DNA from 4 places in the Brevibacillus antibioticus genome. Region 2 is predicted to be linked to each of the others. Evidence: riboswitches for the same ligand, from Rfam matches in the RefSeq annotation. Region 2 holds a riboswitch; each other region holds the start of a gene.
What was found. Region 2 has a riboswitch for S-adenosylmethionine ahead of E8L90_RS25245 (BMP family lipoprotein). Riboswitches for the same ligand answer to the same signal wherever they lie in the genome.

Region 1 (6,089 bases), 2.6 Mb from region 2:
CGGTTAATCCGCGCTACCTTATGCTCCAGACCGTAACGGCTTAATGCATCTCGGTTGGCAGAATACGTATTTGTCTCCAGGAAACGTGCACCAGCCTGATAGTAAGACGTATGAACTTCATGCACCAAACGTGGGTTGGACAAACACAGCTCCTCAAAGCTGACGCCAACGGGGACGCCCACCCCGTGCAGCTGGGTCGCCATCGCACCGTCTCCGACTAGCAAGTGGTCTTTCAAATAGGCTCGTAAATCTTTCTTTCTCGTCGTCAACTCAATCCCTTCTCTCCCATTTTCATTTATTTTTAAACTTCAAAAATGGATGGACCTGCGTTGAAATAACGTGCTTCAGGGTGAGCAAATACCATTGCTGATACGGAAGCTTCTGGCTCCATCATGAAGCCCTCTGTCAGCTGAACGCCGATATCCTCTGGACGCAGTAGACGGAACAACTGTGCCTGATCCTCTAAGTTCGGGCAAGCAGGATAACCGAAGGAGACACGAATACCCTGATATCTAGCACCGAAGCGCTCCAGCATCGTCATCTCAACTGGGTCCGGGATGCCCCACACGTCGCGCATGACGTGGTGAATTCGCTCAGCAAATGCCTCTGCCAGCTCCAATGCCAAGGCTTGGAGGACATGAGAGCGCAAGTAGTCGCCACGCTCTTTTAGCTCTGTAGATTTTTCGCGAATCCCTCCCCCAGCCGTTACCGTCAGGAATCCGACATAATCCATTTCCTTGCTCTCCACTGGTCGCAAAAAGTCGGACAGGCAAAGATGAGGTTCTTCCGGCTGACGCGGGAACGTAAAGCGCTCTAGTAGCTTGCTGTGGTCTTTTGGATCATAGACCAAAATATCATTGCCATCTGACTGTGCCGGGAAGAACTGATACACACCGTGTGTCGTAATGGTTCCTTTTTGCTTCGCTTCATTTAATAGCTCTTCCACAATGCCGTACAGTTCCAGTACCTTCTCGTCGCCTTCCTCTATCAATCTATCTACATTTCCGCGAACACCGAGGTGTTTTCCGAGAAGCATCCGCAGGTTCAAATACGGTTGCAGATGGCTGAGCGGGTATTGTCGCAGGACATGCCGTTCACAATCTGGCGGCAGATGGATCGGAACGATTCTGCTGATCGCTGAGCGAGCTGGCAAAGTTGCTTTTTTCTCCTCGACAACAGGCTGAGCCGTTGCGACTGCTTCCAGTAGATGCTGCTGTTCCTCTACCAAACGATCACGTTCATCCGGATTTTGCAGACGATTCACGAGATCCAGACCATCCATGGCATCTTTTGCATATAAAACAATTCCGCGGTATTCCGGTGCGATCCGGTTCGATGTGAACTTGCGCGTCAACGCCGCGCCGCCAACCATCATCGGAATATCAATGCCTGCATCACGCAGGTCTTGTGCAGTAATGACCATTTGCTGCGCGGATTTGACCAAGAGTCCAGACAGACCGATGGCATCCGGCTTTTCTTCTCTGCATGCGACAATCAGTTGCTCTGGCGGTACCTTGATCCCCAGATTCACGACATTGTAGCCGTTGTTTGACAAAATAATTTCCACGAGGTTTTTTCCGATGTCGTGTACATCGCCCTTGACTGTCGCCAACAAGATTTTCCCCTTGGCAGCGGCATCGCTTTTTTCCATGAACGGCTCTAAAAACGATACGGATGCCTTCATGACTTCCGCACTTTGCAATACTTCTGCCACGATAAGCTGGTTGCCGTTGAACAGGCGACCGACCTCTTCCATCCCAGCCATCAACGGACCGTTGATGATCTCGAGCGGTGTGTATTTATCCAGAGCCAGCTTCAAGTCTTCCACCAGACCATCCTTAGAGCCTTCGACTACATAACGGGCCAAGCGTTCTTCGAGTGTTAACGAGGAGACCTCCACACTGACTTCCTTTTTCTTTTGGCGATAAAATTCGGTGAAGGCTGCCAATGTCTCATCATTCGTCTCGAACAGCAGGGCTTCTGCCAGCTTTCTCTCGTCTTCTGGTATCGAAGCGTAGCGCTCCAGCTTTTCCGTGTTGACGATGGCGTAATCAAGCCCTGCGAGAGTGGTGTGGTATAAGAAGACCGCATTCAGCACTTCCCTGCCCGCAGGAGGCAAGCCGAAGGAAACGTTACTGACACCCAGGATCGTCTTGCAAGCAGGCATTGCCTGTTTGATCAAACGAATTCCTTCTACGGTTTCCTTTGCAGAGCCGATGTATTGTTCATCTCCTGTCCCTACTGGAAAGACGAGTGGATCGAAAATAATATCCTGTGGCTTTATTCCGTACTGGTTGACAAGAATGTCGTACGAGCGTTGCGCGACCTCCAGCTTCTTTTCGCGAGTGATCGCCATACCCGCTTCTTCAATCGTTCCAACGACAACGGAGGCACCGAACTTGTGAATAAGTGGAACCACTTCCTCAAATCGCTCCAAGCCGTCTTCTAAGTTAATCGAGTTGAGAATGGCCTTCCCTTGCGAATAGCGAAGTCCCAGCTCCATGACCTTGGCATCTGTCGAGTCGATCATGAGGGGGGCTTTTACTTTTTTTGCGATGAACTGTAGGAATTTTCCCATATCTTCGTATTCATCACGGTCGGGGTCAGCCAAGCATATATCGATGACGTGTGCGCCGCGTTTTACTTGGGCTCGGGCAATATCAGATGCTTCTTCATAGTGACCGGCTGCAATCATTTCACGAAATTTTTTGGAACCGATGACATTGGTCCTCTCCCCTACTAGCAAGGGACGATTGTCATCTTCGACGTAAACAACCTCGATCCCGGAGACCGCGCTCAGCGGTTCTACAGCTGCACTGCGTGGCTTGCAGTCTTGCAATGCTTCTGCCATCGCTTGAATATGGTCAGGCGTTGTTCCGCAGCAACCACCCGCGACATTTATCCAGCCCTGTTCAGCGAACGCCCGCATTTTCGAAGCAAGTCCCTGTGGCGTTTCATGGTAATGACCGTTCTCGTCTGGCAAGCCTGCGTTCGGATAACAGCTGACCGCACATTGGGCAATTCCTGATAGTGTCCGCAGATGATCACGCATGAACTCGGGTCCAGTCGCACAGTTCAGACCAATGGAGACTGGCTTTATATGTTCCAAGGAGATGTAAAACGCCTCGATGTTTTGGCCCGCCAGCGTTGTGCCCATCGGCTCAATCGTACCTGACAGCATCACGGGGAGTTCCTGTCCAAGCTCTTCAAAAGCTTTGCGAATCCCGATTCCGCCAGCCTTCACGTTCAACGTATCTTGCGAGGTTTCCAAAAGAAGAACATCGGAGCCGCCGAGAATCAAACCTTTTGCCTGACGATAATACGCCTCGATCAGTTCTTCGAAAGTGACACCGCCTGTCAACGAAAGGGTTTTGGTCGTAGGTCCCATTGCACCTGCTACAAAACGCGGCCACTCCTTTGTGGAATAGGCATCCACCGCTTCTCTGGCCAAGCGAGCTGCCGCTATATTGATCTCAAGGTCTTTTTCTGGCACATCGTACTCAGCCAAAACGATGGAAGCAGCACCAAACGTATTTGTCTCGACGATGTCTGCGCCCGCCTCTAAATATTTCTCGTGAATGGAACGGATCACATCTGGTCTGGTCAGGTTCAGGAGTTCATTACAGCCATCATAGGCTTCACCGCCGAAATCATCAGCAGTCAGGTTCGCTTGTTGAAGCATGGTGCCCATTGCACCGTCCAGAATCAGAATTTTCCGGGAAAGCTGTTCGCGAAAGGTTGGTTTCATTGACGTGCCCCTTTTCTCCCTTACATCGGCTTATTCTCCCTAATTGGGTGTAAAAAAAAATCCTCTTCTTTTGAAAGAAGAGGATTTGTCAGCAGATAAGAAAACGCCTGAGACATCCTCTTATCTTTCAAAGCACGTAGCTTTGCTGGAATTGGCACCGGATTTTTACCGGTTGCCGAGGCTTCATCAGGCCAGTCCCTCTGCCTCTCTGGATAAGAGTCGTACACTTGTCATTTAGTTGTTTTGCGAAATGTCTTGAATGTTTGCAAGTATCTTAACACCCCCTTTGTCTCCCCGTCAATTGTGAATTGTCTATTTTTTACGGAGCCTCTCCTCTTACGCGCCCATTTTTGCCTAAGCTGGGCATCCGCCCAGTCCAATATCGGCATTCGTGTATAGACTGGAGTATAACGGAAAGGAGGGGAAACAAAGATGAGTACATCATTCTGCGGAAACGGATTCTTCGGTGACTGCTTCGCAATCGTGCTCGTGCTGTTTATCCTGTTGGTAATTATTGGGTGCTCGTGTGACGACTGTTAGATAAGTGTTTAAAAAAAGGCTATCCCAAAAGCCATCAAGAATGGCTGCGGGATAGCCTTTTTTTCGTTTTAGTCGGCGATAAACTTGCCTGTCACGGCATCAAGGGTCATAAATTTAATCGCCCGCTCTTCGTCACTCCACGGCACATACGCCAGCTTTGGTTGAGCTAATTTTTGCCCATCCACATCTTTCATCAAATAAACCAGCTTTAGAGGCATGACGCGTAAATACTCTTCAACAGCCTTGTCTTTCGAAACGATCCTGTCGGATGCTGGAAGCTCCACCAACTCGTGCGTCATTCTGAAGTTATGAAACTTTGTCACTTTGCCAGAAGACGGATCAACTGTTACCGAATAAGCCGCTTTTTGCTCGCGATCCTGTACAGGAATGCCATCCTTGCTCATAAAATATCTGAATTCCCATTCGCCCGATGACACAGGATTCGCTTCGGCTGGCTGTATGACTTGTGCTAATTGCACCTCTTTTACGCCAGGATCGACGTATTTATGCAGAAAGGCGAGTGCAGCCTCTTCCGCTTGCTCGCGTTTGACTGTCACCGCTGTATCAGAACGCGGTGATCCCAGCCCGACGACACTGCCTGTTTCTGCAATGACTTCTACGCCGATATACTTGTCATTTTTATCATTCCAGACGTATTCCTTGCGCCCCTCGCGGATACTCTCACTCTCTCTATAGGTCGATTCATCTACCTGTATGCCAAATTCCGCTTGCAGCAGTGCTTTTGCCTCATCCTTGGAGCGAACCTTGACGTATTCCTTTAGAGATTCGATCGGATGTGCTTCCGTCGTATTCAACTGATCATAGGCAAGCCCATTATCTCCCGTTCCATACATAATCTTGCCACTGGTCGCGTCGATATGCCACTCCGTACCATCTTCACGTCCTCTTTGCATGAAGGAAACAGCTGGCGTGTATTCCAGAATAGGTTGCCACCTCTTCCCTTGCTTTGATTCTGGCCATATTCTCGGATTCTGCACGTATCGAAGCTTCATATGCTCACTCAGCTCTTTGATGGCTACCTCTTCTGACACAGCACTCGATACATCCGGGTACTGCGACGGCTCGAATGTTTCGGGCTCCTTGCTGAGATATCGGACGTGACCAGAGTCAGTTGTTGTTATGCTAATTTCATCAGACAACACTGGCAGTCCGTTGTAATATCGCAGGTACACCCCTGGATCGTTGGCATCCACTAACCGATAGTTTTCACTATCCGCCCCGAGCAGTTTGTTCAGGAACTGTCGCTCTTGCTGCAAGGCTTTTGCTCCCTCTGCCTCTTTCCCGCTCGCTGCTTCCTTTTCATCCCTATACAAAAGCCTGTACGATTCCAGTGCTTGACCATTTCCATAGATCACAAGAGAAACCTTATGCCCCTCGTTGTTCGTTTTCCCCAAGATGAATGACATGCCATCGTGGTTCTTTTCTTTATCCAAAAGAAGAAGGGACGGGTTCAAATCAGGCATGGCATCTGTAAGCTTGGTGAAAAAGGCTTGTTCATGCTTGTTCAATCGCCCGAAAAACGCGACTTGCTCCTGTTGGTCAATTCCAACTGACAATACGTCGAACGGAACGGGCTGGCCGTTTTCCATCCGTTGATAATTCACGCTCATCCATGGGCCTTTTACCATATACTCGTCAGTATATCTCTGAGTCTCGACGAGTTCATAGATCTTGCTTCCCTCTCCCAAGAAAGCTTGTAGAAATGCGTTTGCTACATTCTCCGCGGTCTTGGCTGATGGCAATTTCTCTTCCTTCTGTTCTCCTCGATCACCATCGATTG
Region 2 (6,089 bases):
GTCATCACCCTCTGAGCGAATAATCCAGCCCATCTCTTCCAATCGGGTGAGTGTCCGGGTAATCGTCGGCGCTTCCACATTCAGGTAGTTACTCAATTGTACCTGGGTGAGCGCTTCACGATAATGCAAGCAAAGGATAATACCCCATTGCGAACTGTATAATCCCATGGGAGCCATCGTCCCATTTAGTGATTTACTAAATATTCTTGCGGTTTGGCTAATTCGATGACCATAATATTGCATGAGTATATACCTCCAGAAAAGCTGGTCCGATATATCGTACACTTTATTGCTTAAGTAAATATGTACAATAACATACTAGCAGTTTCAGGCATATAAGTAAACGTTTATTCGATGGCGAAATTATGGATTTTATGACATAAATAGAATCAGGCGAGTGTCTTGGAAGCAGACACTCACCTGGGCGAAAAATACGTGACACAGTAGTTAATCTGCGGACAAGATACTCAAGGGCCCTTTTTCATTGATGAGCGGTTCCAGTTCATAGACCGAAATGGGGAACATGGGGAAACCGACGTAGTAAGGCGTAATTTCGTACAACTGAAAGTAGATGACCAATGCTTTATCGGCGAGGTAGTAATCCTGATCGGGCTTAATGGAAGTAAAGCCATTGAGTGTGGGGATGTTTCTTTCTTTGATTTGACGCTTGATGTTTTCGGAAATCACCTTGACGTAATCACTTCCAGGCTTAAATAATTCACGCAGTGTATACAGCTTGCCTGTTTGGATATCTGCGGTGATCGACCCAAGGAAGGTCATGCCGTGAGCCATTTGTGGTGTGTAGGCGTAGTTGCTCAACACGACGCTGAAAATACCGCGTTCGTTTGTCTTGATTTCGTAGCTTCCTTGCATTTCTGTATTTCCCGGTACCTGGACCCGTTGTTGCTCGTGAATTAATCCTTGAACCGTTTGATAAATCGCCCGGTTGATATCTTTTTCCGCTTGCTGGTTGGCTAAGCCTGCCAATTGGGGATAGTAAATCGTGGTGTTCGGACGGCTAATCGTCCGTGTCAGCACAGTAGCTGGCAATTGATTCAGTTCCACTTTTCTCCATGTGCCTCCTGTACGTGTGAGTTGTGTAATAGCCTATTCGAAATTGTTTTTGGCTGTTCTCACTTTTTTCACAAATTTGCCAAAGGTTTGGCTATATAATGGGGAAAGAAACCGATACACAAAAAAAGGGGGGCAATTATGATTCAATTGGTTCGCAATACTTTGACTGACAAAGAAGGCTTTATGATTTTCATCCTATGGAATCATTTGTGGATGGCGGGACTCATTGCCTACCAAGAGGATGTGAACTTCTGGAAAGTGACGTCCTTGGGATTGTTGGTTACGTTAATTGTTTCGCCATATTACTTCGTTCGCAAAGATAGTCATGTGATTCGTTATCTGGTAGCAATCGGACTCATGTTTTATGCTATTTCCTTCGATCACTTTACCGATTACCAAGAGATTACCTTCCTCGCCTTTATCGTCATGGGCTTTTTGGCAGCCTATTTAGATTGGAAGCTGGTCGTAACAGCGGGAATTGCCCAAATCATCGTTACGATTGTCGGGTTTTATACGGGAACCTACGAGATTTTCGATGGTGATTTTACGGAGCTCAATTTGCTTATGCGTATTGTCACGATTCTCATGATGATGGGAGCCGTAACGTATCTATGTCTCGCTGGACAAACCTCCTTGCGAAAAGCTCATGACGCAAGGCAGGAAGCGGAAGAGAAGGAGCGCCGTCTGGGAGAGATGCTTTTGAACATCCAGCAAATGACGGAGCAACTGGATCGTACAAGCGATCATGTGCACGAGCACGCAGAAGGTACGAAGCGCAATACAGATGAAATGATGGTAGCCTTCAAGGAAGTCGCCACAGGCATGGAATCGCAGGCGAATTCTACGGTGAAGATTGAAGAAGAGGTTCAATCTATCGACCAGGAAATCGAGGCAGTCACAACACAGACCAACGCAATGAAAACGGAATCGCAACAAAACAACCGTCGTCTGTCAGAAAGCGTTCAGATGATGAACGAGCTGTCCTCGCAGATGGAGCAAATTGTGCAGGCAGTCAATGTAGCAGCCTCTACGATTCACCAGCTCAATCGACAGGCGAATCGCGTAGAGGAAATTGTCGGCGCTATTAATCAGATCGCGACACAAACGAATCTCTTGGCACTGAATGCGGCGATTGAATCGGCTCGTGCAGGCGAGCATGGACGGGGATTTGCGGTTGTAGCGGATGAGGTACGCAAGCTGGCAGAACAAAGCGCGACAGCTACGCAGGAGATTACCGACATTCTCAAGTCACTCCATCAGGAAAGTGAGAATGCGGTGCAGCATATGAGCAACGGGGAAGTGTCTGTTGCAAAAGGCCAAGAGCTGGCTGTGAAAACAGTGGCCTCCATCGAAGCAGTGCGTGCCGGTATGATGGCCTTCCTGCAAGCAGCTGATCAAGTAAGCTCCAGCATGGACCGGGTAAAAGTGCGTTCCGGTGAGGTTGCCATCGAGATGTCGACCATTACAGCTGTAACCGAGGAATCCGTAGCCAACCTAGAAGAGCTGTTTGCGACAGCAGAAAACCAGCATCAAAAAGTGCGTGAGATTACGGAAGAGCTGGGCGAGCTGAATACGTTGTCTCATCGCCTCCAGCAAACCTTTCACGTAAATTAGAGGTTGTTTAAAAAGTCGTCTTTTGATCACGAAGTAGTTCTGAAAGCTGATTCGGCATCGAAATTGACGTTCACCTTCGAAGTCCGGTGCTCATGTAGGTCCCCTACACTCCGCTCCTCCTTCTTCAGGTTCTCGCCAATTTTTCGGTGCTGAAAAGACGACTTTTTAAACTTCGATTTACTTTTAGAAGTGTTTGGAATTAAGAAAAAAGAATTGCATTTTCGAACTGTTCTGCTAGAATGAATTTCATTGTAACTAAATACATTCACCTACCTTATCAAGAGCGGCGGAGGGACTGGCCCGATGATGCCCGGCAACCACTGATCATGTCTATGCATGAACAGAAAGGTGCCAATTCCTGCAAAACCTGTACGATGTACGATGGTTTTGACAGATGAGGAAGAGAACGGCTTCGTACGCAAACTCTTCCTCCGGGGAGAGTTTTTTTGTTGTATTTGTAAAAGATGAGGAGGAATAAACGAACGATAAATTAATTCTATAAGAGAATATTCGTAAATAGTATTGAAAAAATGGATAAAAAGCCGTACATTACCTAATAGGATAAAGAAAAACGTAAAGTTCGGATAGGGAGAGATACATCATGAAGAAGTTATTGCTGGCATTAACGACATTCGCAGTATTGGCAACAGGGTGCTCGACTGGCACAAGCGCACCGGCAGAGCAGTCAGGGGGACAAGCAGCAGGACAAGAGGGCGCGGCGAAAAAGCGAATTGCCTTGATTTTGCCCGAGAAAATCGGTGTGAATCCGTTCTTCCAACAAATGGATGATGGTGCAAAGAAAGCCGCACAAGAGCTGGGCGCAGAAGTGAAAACGATTGAATCTACAGACCATGGAGCGATTGAAGAAAATCTGCGCGTGGCTGTTGCAGAAAATTATGACTTGATCATCACATCTTCCTTTACATCAGAGGATGCATTGAAAAAAGTAGCTACCGAAAATCCTGACCGTAATTTTGCGATTATTGATACTGTAGTGGATTTGCCAAACGTTCGCAGTGTTACCTTCCGCGAAGAGGAAGCGGCTTACCTGGTGGGAGCAACAGCAGGTTTGGCAACGAAAACGAACAAAGTAGGTATGGTTGTTGCTCTTGATATCCCGCAGTTGAAAAAATGGACAGTTGGCTTCGAAGAGGGCTTGAAAGCAACGAATCCAAAAGCAGAGCTGATGGTCAACTACGTAGGAAGCTTTACTGACCCGGCAAAAGCGAAGGAACTGGCTTTGCTCCAAGCCTCTAAAGGCGCTGACTTCATTAACGGTGCAGCAGCAGTAGGCGACCTCGGCGTTTTCGAAGCGGCGAAGGAAAAAGGCTTCTTCACAGCAGGCCAAGACGTTGACCGTACGACGATTGATCCAGAGCATATTGTTCTGTCCCAACTGAAAGGAACTGACGCGGCAGCTTATGAAACCGTGAAAACCTTTGTAGAAGGAACGTTCAAACCAGGTGTAGTGGCGTACGGCTTGAAGGAAAAAGGTGTTGGTGTAACCTATGTCACGCACGAAAGCAAGACGCCGCTGAACGCATTTATCGGACAAGAAGTCGTGGATAAAGTGAAAGCGATCAGCGATGAGATTGTAGCAGGCACCCGCAAAGTACCAGATAAATTCTAAACACGCACGTAAAAAGCTTGTGCACAGTGAGGGATGTGACCGACTACGGCTGTGTAGTCGGTCTTCTATTTTCATAAAAGGACGTACAGAAATGAGGGAGTGGGAATGACCGATCGCTTGGAAATGAGGGCCATGACCAAGAAGTACGGAGATTTTACCGCCAACGACAAGGTGTCGTTCTCACTGGCAGCAGGAGAAGTCCACGCGGTTGTCGGGGAAAATGGAGCGGGCAAAACGACACTGATGCGGATGCTGTACGGGATGGAGCAGCCTACATCGGGAGAGATTCTGTTAAACGGCAAGCCAGTTGTTTTTCGCGGACCAGAGGACGCCATTCGAAATGGAATTGGGATGGTTCACCAGCACTTTATGCTCTTCGGAGAATTCAGTGTGACTGAAAATATCGTGATTGGATATGAGCCGAAGCAGGCGGGTTTTTTCAAAAGAAATGACGCGGAGGACAAGGTGCGGGCGCTGAGTGAGCAGTATCGCATTCCGATACATCCGCAGGCCAAGGTAGCGAATTGCTCGATTGGGGAACAGCAACGGGTCGAAATTCTGAAGGTCCTGTATCAGGGAGCGGATATTATCGTGTTGGACGAGCCGACCGCTGTCCTTACCCCGCTGGAGGTACGCGACCTGCTGCAAACGATTCGAAACTTGGCAAAGAGCGGCAAGAGCGTCATTTTGATTACACATAAGTTGCAGGAAGTCATGGAGGTAGCCGATCGTATTACGGTACTGCGCGGAGGCAAAGTGACGGGAACGGTTTCGCGGAATGAGACAAATGCGGATGATTTGGCAAGATTGATGGTCGGACGAGAATTGCAGGAGCTAGCTGAGCGAGTTCCTCTGGATAAAGGCCCCTTGTTACAGGTGGAGAATCTCTCGGTTCGAGAAAAGCAGACTCTGCTCGATCAAGTCAGCTTTACCGTACACCACGGGGAAATCGTAGGAATTGCAGGCGTTTCCGGGAATGGACAATCCGAGCTGCTGCAAGCGATCAGTGGTTTGCGAGCGGCACTAGAGGGCACGGTGCGGTTAGGCGGCAAGGACGTGACGAACAAATCAGTAGCCACCATTCGGGATGCTGGCTTGGCGCATATTCCGGAGGATCGGTACCTGTGGGGAACAGCCAAACTCTCAAGCGTCGAGGAAAATGCGTTGATGGGTTATCAGCGAAAGCCTGCTTACAACCGCCGCGGCGTCGTTTTGCGGGAGAAATTCCGCCAAGTCGTAAAAGGCTGGGTTGAGCAGTTTGCCATCAAGACAGGCTCCCGACAATTGCAGGAGCTGGCAGGGAATCTGTCAGGTGGAAATTTGCAAAAGCTGATCGTAGCAAGGGAGCTGGGGCATGAGACCCCGTTTTTAATTGCGGCTGAGCCTACGCGAGGGGTGGATATTGGTGCCATGGAGTACATCCATCAGGCCCTGATCGAAAAGCGCAATCAGGGAGACGGGATCTTGCTGGTCTCGTCCGAGTTGTCCGAAATTCTCGCCTTGTCTGACAGGATTTTGGTCATGTATAAAGGGCGAATCGCTGGAGAGCTTTCACGCCTGGAGGCAACCGAAGAAAAAATCAGCGTGATCATGGCGGGAGGAAGCATTCATGGCAGCAATCAAAGAGCTATCTAAGTCATTGGTTCAGCCGTTCTTGGCTGTCGTCATCGGCTTGTTGACCGGGGCGCTGGTCATTGCTGCAGTTGGCGAATCGATCTTGGGCACCTACCTGGAAATGTGGAAAGGGGCCTTTGGCAGTTTTTATTTCTTT
Region 3 (6,089 bases), 4.3 Mb from region 2:
TCGTTGGTCCGAAGCGCAATCTGTCCAAATCCTTCTCCCTTTGCCTCATCCGCGATACATTGACGTACGAGGGGATTCTCCGAATGTCGAGCAAGCTCCTCGTGTTCAACCGCTAAAAATTCAACATAAGAAAGCCCGAAATAACTCAGGCTATTCCATGTCCCCCAAGGCGCATGACGCCCTCCAACAACCGCATGAAAACCCGCTTGACAAAATTGTTCCGCTGCTTCCTTTGGAGTTTGCTGTACAAAATGAACCAAATGATCAAAAGTTAATCGCACCTTTTTTCGCCTCTTTTCGTATTACTTATAGAATATCAAAATTCATTTATGTAAGGATAGAATGACAAGGGGGAAAAATGAACGAGACCAGATCAAGCCGGGTAAAAGCTCGGCGCAAGCACTCACGCAAAAAATGGGTACGTGCCGGAAAGAGCACGCTCTTATTTAGTGTGTTGGCCATCTTCGTCGTCGGAACCTACTACCTATTCCAAACAGCTATGGATAGAGAACATGCCAACCCGTACACGCCGCCTGCTCCTGATCATACCGCAAACCAAAAGACTTCCGTGCAGCTCACCTTTGTCGGTGACATCATGATGTCAGGAAATGTTGAGAAAACCCTACTCGCAAACAGCTATGACTACCCATACAAACATGTAAGCTCGCTTTTTTTGCAAGATGATATCACCATTGCCAATTTGGAGACGCCGATCACCGCCACAGGTGTTCCTGCTCAGAACAAGGATTATGTCTACAAGTCATCGCCACTTGCTGTCCCTGCCATGAAAAACGCTGGGATTGATGTGGTAAATCTCGCCAATAATCACTCCATGGACCAAGGAGTTCCCGGGTTGCTGGATACTTTTGACGCTTTGGATGAAAACCGGATTCAATACGTCGGCGCCGGTAAGGATGCTAGCCGTGCCTATTCGCCTATATTCATAGAAAAGAACGGCATCAAGATCGCGATTCTCGGTTTCAGCAGGGTCATTCCCGAAACGAGCTGGTTTGCAGGTGATTCCCAGCCAGGTATGGCCGCTTCCTATGATCCTACATTGGCAGTGAAAGCGATCCGTGAAGCAAACAATCAAGCGGATCTCGTCGTGGTGATTTCACACTGGGGCAAGGAACGCTACGATTATCCTATCGATCATCAAAAAGAGCTGTCTCGTGCCTACATCGATGCTGGTGCAGATTTGATTGTCGGCGGTCATCCTCACGTCCTTCAAGGTTTTGAACGATACAACGACAAATGGATTGCGTACAGTCTCGGCAATTTCATTTTCACACGATCAACCGAACCCAAGACTTGGGAAACGATGGTCCTGCAAGCAACCTGCACGAAAAGTGGTGATTGTGAGCTGACGATGCTTCCGTTTCACGCAGAATTGGGACAAGCTGTACCGATGAATGAAAGCAATGGCGCTGCCCTACTAAAACGCATTGAATCCATTTCTGAGAGTGTCGAGATACAAAGTGACGGGCGTGTGCAGCCGCGTGCAAAAGCAGTGGAGACTGCCCCTGACAAAAGAAGCCGTGTTTCCAGGTAACTAGAAATACGGCTTTTCTTCTTATTATTCCTCTTACTTACGCAGATTCGATAATGGGGAAGCATCGTACTTCTAAGCCAAAATCATTTTTCAATAAGGACTCATGCTCTTCACTGATTCCTGTCACGATCAAACCTGCGCGCAAGACGCCCCCCAAATCGAATTGGACTTTTAATTTATGAACGTTCACTCCTACTTGCTCGAGGAAATGCAAGACACGATCTGGCGTAGCAGTATGACACGAGCCCTCAAGATAACAGAGGACGTGTTCTGCCGAGTCCACCGTGACTCCAGCTTTGTCAGCCGTTTTTTCTTTCCAGGTAGGATGCGGTGTGAATGGCTGTGTCAATAAATAGGCCAAATCCTCCACGACTGCACTCGCTGTGGGGAGCTCTCCTGCCCCTCTTCCTGTAAACAACAAGTCTCCCACGATGTTACCGGATAGCTGGACAGCATTAAATGCGTCGTGGATTTGCGCCAACGGATGGCTCAGTGGAAGCATGGTTGGTTCAACAGATAGGCGAATTTCTTGTTCGGCTTGATAAGCCTGCGCGATCAGCTTGATCCGGTACCCCAACTCGCTCGCAATCCGAATGTGACCCGCTGACAAATCTGCAATCCCTTTGCGAACAACATCCGCTAAAGGCAGCGCTTCTCCATAAACAAGCTGTGTCAAGATATACAATTTATACATCGCATCAAAGCCTTCTACATCCGAACGAGGGTCTGCTTCCGCATAGCCCAGCTCCTGCGCTTGCTTGAGCACCTCTTGGTATGAGAGCTGCTCTGCTTCCATTTTCGTCAAAATGAAGTTCGTTGTTCCGTTGAGAATACCGCGAACACCTTGGATATCGTTCGTGCGAAGGAACTGCCGGAGCACGCTCAAGATCGGGATGCCCCCTGCCACACTCGCTTCATAAGCAAGATGCACTTGATACTGATTGGCCAAATCGACTAGCTCTGTTCCTTTTTTCGCCAGGAGCTCTTTATTCGCAGTTACCACATGGCAGCCCTTTTCAATTAAAGCACGGACGTAGTCATAGGTAGGTTCTACACCACCCATGACCTCCACCACGATATCCACATCGCTTCTCAATACATCCTCAAAGTCAGTTGTCAGTAAAGCAGGGTCGACATGAACCGCCCGCTCTTTTTCCGAGTCACGCACCAATGCCTTGACGATCTCAATTCGTTTTCCCAGACGAGAAGCCAGCTTCTCCTGTTGCGAACGGATCGTTTTGATTACGCCTCCACCAACTGTTCCCAATCCCAATAATCCCACGCGTACCACTTCTGTACTCATCCTGACCACCCCATACCCCGAGTTTTAGATAAAAAGAAAAGCCATCTTCGATAAGAAGAAGGCTTGTTAGCAGCTAATGCTCCCCCTCCTTATCTCCCAGGACGTATATGTCCTGCAGGAATTGGCACCTTGTCACAAAATATGCGTGACGGTTGCCGGGCTTCATCGGGCCAGTCCCTCCACCTCTCTGGATAAAGAAAATATGAAATTAAAAAAACCTTCTTCGCTAAGAAGAAGGTTCATCTACTAATGGAGTAACCCGCTTCTTATCTTTCGAGACGAAACGTCTCGCAGGAATTGGCACCTTATTGCCATATGCAACGGTTGCCGGGCTTCATCGGGCCAGACCCTCCACCTCTCTGGATAAGAACTATTTATGCTGTTGAGCTTTATTCTAAGAAATTCCAAGGCAAGCGTCAACAAAATTCTTTCTTTTCTGATTGCAAGCTAATTTGGCAAGGCTTTCAATTGTGGATGAACAGGCTTTCCACCTCTTCCATACTGCAGCAAGCGCAATGAAACACGCCCTCCTGGCCTTCCTTAGGTATCTCTTTTTCCTCAACATATCCGCACCATTGGCAAATGAAAAGTTGAATCATCGCACGCCCTCCTCTTCTTTTATCCTGCCCAAAATAAAAAGAGCATTTTCCGCTCGACCGTGACGATCGTTAGAAAATGCCAGAAAAGGAGGGACGTACTTGTCCACTCGCTGTTTTTTGCAAGCCATCTCTAACACCTCCCTATCTCCCGTAGGTCTATCAGTGTTGTCGAAACAGGCAGGTCTCCTGACTATGGGATCATCGTTTCGCGTCGCCTTCCCCGTCTATTTTGATAGACCAGTGGCTTGTTGGACGCTGACTCCCCTCTTACAGTGGCGGGACCGTGTCGGATTTGCACCGAGCTTCCCTATTATCCTTGTGGCGAGTTGGTTACGCCCTAAGGAACCTGTTTCCACCTATGAAATTGTCTATTCTCACTGCTACGTTACCTTACCCGAAGTACCGTTCTATCAAAATGCTAGTGTGGTGAGCTTCATGTCCAGCAATCACATAGGCCAATGTCCTTGCAGATAGCTTGTTTCCGTTGGCAAGTCCTGTACGCAACCACGCTTCTGGCGAGATTCCTCGCACCTGCGCGATGGTGGAAGCACGGACAGCCTTATACTCTTCCAGTAAATCAGACAGGTCTCTTAGCTGAAAACACCCGTTTTCAACAAAAGCATTCTCATCAAAACCGACGAGGGGTGTCTGATCTCCTCTCGCGATTCTCAGCAGGCGATAGCTCATGATTCGTTCTGCATCGATGAGATGACCCAACACCTCTTTAACCGTCCATTTGCCTGGCGCATACCGATAATCAACTTGTTCGGGGGCAAGGGACGAAACTAACGCGACGATCCTCTCTCCTTGCTGCGTGAGGATCGTTTGGAGCTCCCCCTCCGGTACAAGACCCATGTAATAGTCAAAATAAGCAGCGTATTCATCGCGCTCTGGTCGTCTGAGCATATGTTTCCCACTCCTCGTCATTCAGTTTCAATAGACAAGTTACTATGTAAGCCTTCAAACAATAGGACCCTTGCCGGGGCTGCATCCGTGCCGATCAGCTTGAGTGGTGCAGCTACCAGAAAATACTCGCCTGGCGGGACCTCTGCTAGCCGCAAGCCTTCCACGACAATGACTCCCGCTGCAAACAATTTTTTATGTGTGGGGTGACCTTCCTGGCTGCGTTCGATTCCAAGTGCATCGGTACCAATGCCCCGCACCCCCAGCTCACTTATATATTCCGCACCTTCTTCTGACAGAAAGATGAATTCAAAAGAGAACGCCTCTTCAAAAGAGTTTTTCGTTTTAAACAGGACAAAATCTCCTCGCACCAAATCGAAGCTCTCCAAGTCGGAGCGGGTGATCCTGTCCTCTACCGCTGTGAGATCGAGAACCTTGCAATTGCCCACTAGCTTTTCCAATGAAATACTCTCAAATGTATCACCAGCATTCACCATGTGCAGGGGAGCATCCACATGGGTACCCGTGTGAAGATCCATGTCGATTCTCGATTCGGTTACATAGCCACTGGTAGCCGTACGTATTTTCGGTTGCTTTTCTGGCTTGTTTTTATACACTGTCATTCCTTCGTAAACGGTGGCGGTTACATCATACATTTTCATCCCAAACGCCCTCCCCTTTGCCTACTGTTTTTTTCGATCCGCTGGAAAAACAATCCCCATCTGTCTTCTCGCTTCATCCATGACCTGCATGGTCATTTTGGAAACTTCATGCGAATTCGTTGCAGATTGTCTGGCCCCGCTCCTCGCCAAGTGTAGGAATTCTCTTATTTCATAATGCATGGTCTTCGGGGTCTGAGGCCTTGTTACGTGTTCGGTTCGCCCGTCCCTGTAACGAATGTCCACTTCTTTGAGATGGTTGATTCGATCGATCACCATCGTAGCGTCCTCCCCTTGAATTTCTGCTGGCTGATAGGAGGTCGTAATTTTCGAGAAGCTAATGATTGCATCCATCTCTCGATACTTCAACAACATACTACCTTCTCCATCCACTCCAGAATCAAGCACAATTCCTTCTGCTTTGATATCGTCTGGTCTGCCAAAAAGGATGAGTAATGGATAAAGACAATAGATACCGATGTCCATCAAGGCTCCGTTTGAAAAAGCAGGATCAAAAGCACGTAAAACCTTCCCTTCGCGGTAGGCGTCATAGCGAGAGGAATATTGGCAATTGCTAGCAATAAAGCGTCGTACTTTTCCCAGCTTGTGCAGGTTGTCTTGTATCGCAAAAAAATTGGGCAACAGTGTAGATTTGACAGCCTCCATGAGCAGCACGTCATTTCTATTCGCTGCTTTGATCATTTCTTCTGCCTCAATCGTATTGGAAGCCAGTGGCTTTTCACACAATACGTGCAGCCCCGCGTCCATGCACTGGATCGCTTGCTCCGCGTGGCAGGAGTTGGGGCTCGCAATATAGACGGCGTCCATATTTTTGCTTGCTACCATTTCTTCTAAGCTATTATAGGCGAATGGAGCATGGTACTTTTCAGCGAATTCCTTGGCGCGCTCGAAGGTACGTGAATATACAGCCTGAAGAGAAAATCCTTCTACATTTTGACCAGCCTGGATAAATTCTTCGGTGATCCAGCTCGTTCCGATTACGCCAAATCGCATCTCATCCGCTCCCTTTTCTTTTTTCTATCTTGTTGAAGTGATTGGCACTCGTTCTTCGA
Region 4 (6,089 bases), 4.7 Mb from region 2:
TAATAGCGGTACTCTCCTTCACCGAAACGGTACCGCGCCATCTGGATCGTATTGCGAAAAAGCTCATCCTGTCCGTACGTAGCGATTAATTCTTCGCACGCATCCGCGCTTATTAAGGAAGGAAAAGCAGCATACCCTTGTTCGTTCAACTCCTGTTGCAGGGAATGCCAGTCAAGTGCTGCGATCCCTTCTGTCAGTGAACTAGCCATGCTTCACACCCCGATTCGTCCTTTTCTCCAGATCAAGCAGAGCTGTCTTCATGGGCAGTCCTCCCCGATAGCCAGTTAGTGAACCGTTTTTACCGACAACGCGGTGGCAGGGGACTGTAATGAGAACCGGATTGGCACCGATTGCGGCACCGACAGCACGAACAGCAGCAGGCTTTTCAATGCTGTTTGCAATGTCGGTGTACGATGACGTTTGACCGTATGGGATTTGGCGCAGTGCCTCCCAGACAGCGAGCTGAAAAGGTGTTCCGGACAAGTCGCAATCCGTGGAAAAATGCTCGCGTGTTCCTTGCAAATACTCCATCAGTTCTGTTGCAAAAGGCTTTAGCCATGGATCGTCTTGCACCAGCGTACTTTGTGGGCGATGCTTTTCAACCCACGCTTCCAATTCAGCAAAAGGCTGGTTGACCGAGCCGACATAACAAAGTCCGGCAGCCGTTGCAGCCAAATAAATGGTCCAATCACCAAGCACAAGCATTGACCAGCGTACCGTCTGATCCTTCATCGTTTCCATATCCAAATGCCTCCTTTGAGCTGTGTACGCACAGTATACCTCCAGCACCTGTTCTTTGTACGTTTTTGGGAGTGGATGAGCAAGATATCGAAACCCTCTACATTCCCATTGCTTTTATCCATCGGTGGGAGTAAGGTAGGATGAGATAGAGGAGGAACGATACTCGTATGACTGATCAATTAACACATTTTAATGAACAAAATCGAGCGCGGATGGTGGACGTATCTGAGAAGGACGTCACAAAACGGGTGGCAGTAGCTGAGAGCCAAATTAGCATGAAACCTGAAACCCTCACCCGAATCCGCGAAGGTCGAATCGAAAAGGGCGATGTACTCGCCGTTGCGCAGGTGGCAGGTGTCATGGCTGCCAAAAAGACGTGGGAAATCATTCCGATGTGTCATCCGCTGCCATTGACTGGCATCGACATACAATTTGCTTTTGTAGATGAAACGACGCTTGCGATTACAGGAACCGTGAAGACGACAGGGAAAACAGGCGTCGAGATGGAGGCGTTGACCGCTGTCAGCGTAGCGGCTTTGACGGTGTATGACATGTGCAAAGCGATGGATAAAGAAATGATAATCGGTCCGACCAGTCTGCAATTCAAAACAGGCGGAAAAAGCGGCGATTTCCATCGGGGAGAGAAGTAAGGCATGAGGCAAAAGTGGGAAACCTACCCGAGCAGCATTCGTTTATTGGCGATTGCTGCCGTCATTTTTTCTACCGGAATGGCGTGTATTTGGCCGCTAGTTACGATCTATATTCATAACCATCTCGGAAAGCCGCTGACTGTAGCCGGCTTCTTGTTGCTTTTAAATCAAGGTGCATTCCTGATTGGGAGTGTTGTCGGCGGGATGATGTTTGACCGCTGGGGCAAAATGCGCACCATTGTTGTTGGCTCCATCGGCGGAATGCTTATCTCCGTCTGTTTAGGTGTTACACAAGATTTTACCGTATATGTCCTACTATTATTATTGAATGGATTGTTTTGTGGATCCCTTTCTCCCGTTATGAATGCGCTGGCAGTGGTTTTATGGCCGGAGGGAGGCCGTAAAGCAATCAATCTGATTTACGTCTCCCTCAATGTGGGTGTAGCTGCCGGTTCTGCTTTAGGCGGCTTCTTGGCAAGTGTTTCGTTTGCTTGGACGTTTTTCGGAAATGCGATTTCACAAGTAATTGTGCTGACGATGTTCATGCTCATTTTGCCGCGTCAGTTAAAACTGGCAGAGCAAAAACGTCAATTGCAGACAACTACTCCCGAACAAGCAGAGGACGAACTTCTACGAGAACCTCAGCAAGAGGCCAAGGTCATATGGGGAGCATTGCTGCTCTTATGCGGGGGGCTATTAATTAGCTGGATTGTCTATGTACAATGGACGACGGTGCTGTCGACCTACATGCAATCCATGGGGATTTCACTCCGTCAATATAGTCTGTTGTGGACGCTGAACGGCGGCTTGATCCTGTTTGGTCAGCCATTGATCGCATGGGTCATTCGACGCTTTGCCCGTACGCTAAAAGCACAAATGCTCTTGGGCGCATATATCTTTGCCTTGTCGATGTTAATTTTGTCTCAATCAACGGTTTATGCAGGCTTTGTGGCAGGTATGTTCATCATGACACTGGGAGAAATGCTCGTGTGGCCAGCTGTTCCGGCAGTAGCTGCACAGTTGACGCCAAAGGGACGAGACGGCTTCATTCAAGGGCTAATTGCAGGGACTGGATCAGCAGGACGGATGATCGGACCATTGCTTGGCGCTTTCATTTTCCAATCGATTCATGCACAGGGACTATTGTTTGTAATGGCAGGCTTGTGTTTGTTGTCTGTGGCATTCTTCGCTTTCCACACATCTTTTCAAAAAAGAAGGCATCAAGTTTCGGTACAAAATCAAGCATCTTGACACGGTTTGCGTGCTCAAGTAGTATGATATAGACGAAAAAACAGTATATTCCGTGTGTTTGACTTATTCAGAGAGGTGGAGGGACTGGCCCTATGAAGCCCGGCAGCGGATCTGTTCCATGTGATGGACAGATGCTGTGCCAATTCCAGCAGGATTATTTCCTGACAGATAAGGACGTGACCAAGCTGATCTCCCCCTTTTTCTGTATGGAAAAAGGGGGTTTTACTGTATTGGCCCAAGAAAGGAATGGAAGAAAGATGCGCATTCAACCCTCCGATATGATTGATCGACTCCCTACCCAGTTTTTTGCGACCCTGGTGGCAAAAGTAAACAAGGTCATTGCGCAAGGCCATGACGTCATTAACCTGGGGCAGGGCAATCCCGATTTGCCGACACCGCTGCATATTATTGAAGAATTACAGGCGCAAGCGGCACAACCACTCCATCACAAATATCCGCCTTTTCAGGGACGCATGGAACTGAAGCAGGCAGTGGCACATTGGTATAAGCAAGAATTTGATGTAGACCTCGATCCGGAGGAAGAAGTAGCGATTTTGTTCGGCAGCAAAACCGGACTCGTAGAGATTTGCCAAGTACTCATGAACGCAGGCGATGTTGCACTGGTTCCAGACCCAGGCTATCCGGATTATTGGTCGGGAGTAGCTGTCGTAGGCGGACGGATGGTCATGATGCCGTTGAAGGCGGAAAATGACTTCTTGCCAGACTACAGCCAGCTGTCCCAAGCTGATTTGGATCGAGCGAAACTGATGTTTCTTAACTATCCGAACAATCCGACAGCAGTCAACGCACCACTGGAGTTTTATGAGGAAACCATTCGTTTTGCCCGAAAACATGAAATCGTTGTCTGCCACGACTTCGCCTACGGAGCAATCAGCTATGACGGGAAAAAGCCGGTCAGCTTCATGCAGGTTCCGGGTGCAAAAGAAGTGGGCGTAGAATTTTATACCTTGTCCAAAACGTACAACATGGCAGGCTGGCGTGTGGGTGCCATGGTAGGTAATCGCGAGCTGGTTCGTCTGATTAACCTCATTCAGGACCATTACTTTGTCAGTCTGTTCGGAGCGGTACAGATGGCGGCAGCCAAAGCGATGACGGATTCGCAGCAGTGCGTCCGCGATCTCGTCGCTGTCTACGAAAGTCGCCGCAATGCCCTCTACTCCAATCTGCATCGGATTGGCTGGCAGGCTCCGCCATCTCAAGGTTCGTTTTTTGCTTGGCTTCCAGTTCCCAGCGGCTTCACATCCGTGGAGTTCTCTGACCTGCTTTTGGAAAAAGCGCATGTCGTCGTAGCACCGGGGAATGGCTTTGGTCCGACAGGTGAGGGCTATGTGCGAGCGGCTTTGCTATCCAATGAAGAGCGTCTCGCGGAAGCGGTCCAGCGAATCGAGCGGTTAGGGTTATTTACGAAAACAAAATAAAAGCGAGTCAAATTGGCCACACTACCATATATGGAGTGTGGCTTTTTCTTCTAGAATAAAAATCATTCTCATTATTGACAGATAATGATTTTCATTATACGATGTCATTGTTAATGATAATTAGTCTCATCGAGAGCGGGAGGGTACCATGCGCTATCAGATTAACGGTTACACGGATATGTATACGGTGATCGCCAACGAGCGAAAAATCGGCGGAGCCATTGAAGCAGGCCAGATTCGCTTGCGGACGGGAGAAGTTTACGCCAATGCTGTTCTCACTCGTTTGGAAATGTCAGGTGCGCATTTTTGCTCGATCGGATTTGTTACGGAAGAAGGCAAAAGGCTGATTGTTCATGTGAATGATATCAGCATGATCGCTGATGCTCGTCACGTCAACGTATGTGAGCTGACGAACGAATGCATGAGAGTAGAGAAGTCAGCAGAAAGACTGAAGCGATTGAAGCGACTCTGTGAACTGAATGAAGGCAGCTGTACGCCGACCTTCCAGGAAGAGGCATTGCTGTTGGCAAGCGATATCGGTATGGAAGAAGCGTCTAATCATGTCGATCTCTCTTTCCTTCCACAAACAGAGAAACCACGAGTGTTCCGTATTGCTTAGGAGTATATAGATCATACATATGGACCCCTTTTCGTTTGATACGAAGAGGGGTTTTTTGCATGCAGTGTGTGAAGACTATTGGTTGAACAACCGCTCGACATAGTCAAAACCTATCTGCTCATAGCTAGCAAAGATTGGACTTACGCTGTTGACAGTGATAAAACAAGGATAAGCAAAATCAAGGGGGAACGGAACATGGAGTACTCATTTTCAAAATCTGTCGAAGCACTATCCTCCTCGGCTGTCCGGGAAATCTTGAAGCTGACCCAAGGCAATCAAGTGCTCTCGCTCGCAGGTGGACTGCCAGCAGAGGATTCTTTTCCAATCGCAGAGATGCGCGAAGCGTTTAACCGTGCGTTCGATCAAGGAGCAAAAGCTCTTCAATATGGATTGACTGATGGATACGTACCGCTTCGTGAGTGGATTGCATCCCGCATGAAGCAAAAGCATATGAACGTCGGTGTAGATAATATGATCATCACTACGGGCTCTCAGCAAGCAGTAGACTTGCTGTGCCGTGTATATTTAGACGAAGGCGATGTCGTTCTCGTTGAAAATCCTACTTATTTGGCAGCCGTTCAGTTATTTCAATTCCGGGGAATCAAAGCGATCCATGTAGACGGTGACGCCGATGGGATGGATTTGGATGATCTGGCGAAAAAAATAGCCCAGTATCGCCCGAAAATGGTGTACGTCATTCCTACCTTTGCCAATCCGACAGGAAAGGTATGGAGCCTCGAACGCCGTCTCGGCTTGCTTCGTCAATGTAAGGCGCAAAACATTCTCATCCTGGAAGACGATCCATATGGAGAGATCCAATTCGATGGGGAAGCACCGTACCGCTCGGTTTTCTCACTGGATGAACATCCGACCGATTCTTGTGTAGTGTACACCAGTACCTTTTCCAAAATTGTCGCGCCAGGCTTGCGTACCGGATGGGCCATTGGAGATACACGCGTGATTCAAATGATGGTGAAGGCGAAGCAAGCAGTGGATTTGCAGTCGAGCACAATTGACCAGTACGCTCTGTATGAGCTGTTGTCCCGCTTTGATCTGGAGCGCCACATTGAGAAAATCCGCGAGTCCTACAAGGCGCGCATGGAGTGGATGCATGAGCTCTTGGTTGCGCAAAACTGGGAGGGCGTACAGTGGGAAAAACCAAGAGGCGGGATGTTCCTCTGGGTGAACCTGCCTGAGCACGTCGATGCAGAGAAGCTGCTGGCCCGATCCGTAAAGGAAGGCGTGGCATTCGTACCAGGGAAGCCGTTTTATGCAGCCGAGCCGCAAGTCAATACGATGCGCTTGAACTATACGCTCTTGAACCGGGAAGACACGGAGCTTGCGATTTCACGACTGGGCAAAGCATTCCACGCCTATAGTGAATCACTG

Region 1: linked by a shared signal. The riboswitch ahead of metH (methionine synthase) and the one ahead of E8L90_RS25245 (BMP family lipoprotein) in region 2 are both predicted to bind S-adenosylmethionine.
Region 3: linked by a shared signal. The riboswitch ahead of E8L90_RS04520 (homoserine dehydrogenase) and the one ahead of E8L90_RS25245 (BMP family lipoprotein) in region 2 are both predicted to bind S-adenosylmethionine.
Region 4: linked by a shared signal. The riboswitch ahead of E8L90_RS02295 (pyridoxal phosphate-dependent aminotransferase) and the one ahead of E8L90_RS25245 (BMP family lipoprotein) in region 2 are both predicted to bind S-adenosylmethionine.

Annotation. Positions count from the first base shown of each region.
Region 1 is NZ_SZNK01000001.1:2,561,786-2,567,874, forward strand. Features, by position in the region: gene E8L90_RS11785 (bifunctional homocysteine S-methyltransferase/methylenetetrahydrofolate reductase) at 1-269, opposite strand, end outside; gene metH (methionine synthase) at 302-3,748, opposite strand; SAM riboswitch class I at 3,866-3,967, opposite strand; gene E8L90_RS11795 (YjcZ family sporulation protein) at 4,181-4,288, shown strand; gene E8L90_RS11800 (YcdB/YcdC domain-containing protein) at 4,357-6,089, opposite strand, start outside.
Region 2 is NZ_SZNK01000001.1:5,209,281-5,215,369, forward strand. Features, by position in the region: gene E8L90_RS25230 (MarR family winged helix-turn-helix transcriptional regulator) at 1-243, opposite strand, end outside; gene E8L90_RS25235 (DUF3298 and DUF4163 domain-containing protein) at 448-1,065, opposite strand; gene E8L90_RS25240 (methyl-accepting chemotaxis protein) at 1,213-2,688, shown strand; SAM riboswitch class I at 2,960-3,089, shown strand; gene E8L90_RS25245 (BMP family lipoprotein) at 3,290-4,318, shown strand; gene E8L90_RS25250 (ABC transporter ATP-binding protein) at 4,424-5,953, shown strand; gene E8L90_RS25255 (ABC transporter permease) at 5,928-6,089, shown strand, end outside.
Region 3 is NZ_SZNK01000001.1:904,006-910,094, reverse strand. Features, by position in the region: gene E8L90_RS04530 (VOC family protein) at 1-281, opposite strand, end outside; gene E8L90_RS04525 (CapA family protein) at 359-1,552, shown strand; gene E8L90_RS04520 (homoserine dehydrogenase) at 1,590-2,855, opposite strand; SAM riboswitch class I at 2,942-3,053, opposite strand; SAM riboswitch class I at 3,119-3,225, opposite strand; gene E8L90_RS31055 (hypothetical protein) at 3,320-3,454, opposite strand; cobalamin riboswitch at 3,614-3,819, opposite strand; gene E8L90_RS04515 (DinB family protein) at 3,845-4,360, opposite strand; gene E8L90_RS04510 (cyclase family protein) at 4,378-5,019, opposite strand; gene E8L90_RS04505 (Gfo/Idh/MocA family protein) at 5,041-6,030, opposite strand; gene zwf (glucose-6-phosphate dehydrogenase) at 6,055-6,089, opposite strand, start outside.
Region 4 is NZ_SZNK01000001.1:502,011-508,099, forward strand. Features, by position in the region: gene E8L90_RS02275 (2OG-Fe(II) oxygenase) at 1-209, opposite strand, end outside; gene E8L90_RS02280 (methylated-DNA--[protein]-cysteine S-methyltransferase) at 202-741, opposite strand; gene moaC (cyclic pyranopterin monophosphate synthase MoaC) at 909-1,391, shown strand; gene E8L90_RS02290 (MFS transporter) at 1,395-2,642, shown strand; SAM riboswitch class I at 2,703-2,817, shown strand; gene E8L90_RS02295 (pyridoxal phosphate-dependent aminotransferase) at 2,900-4,081, shown strand; gene E8L90_RS02300 (hypothetical protein) at 4,230-4,700, shown strand; gene E8L90_RS02305 (aminotransferase-like domain-containing protein) at 4,896-6,089, shown strand, end outside.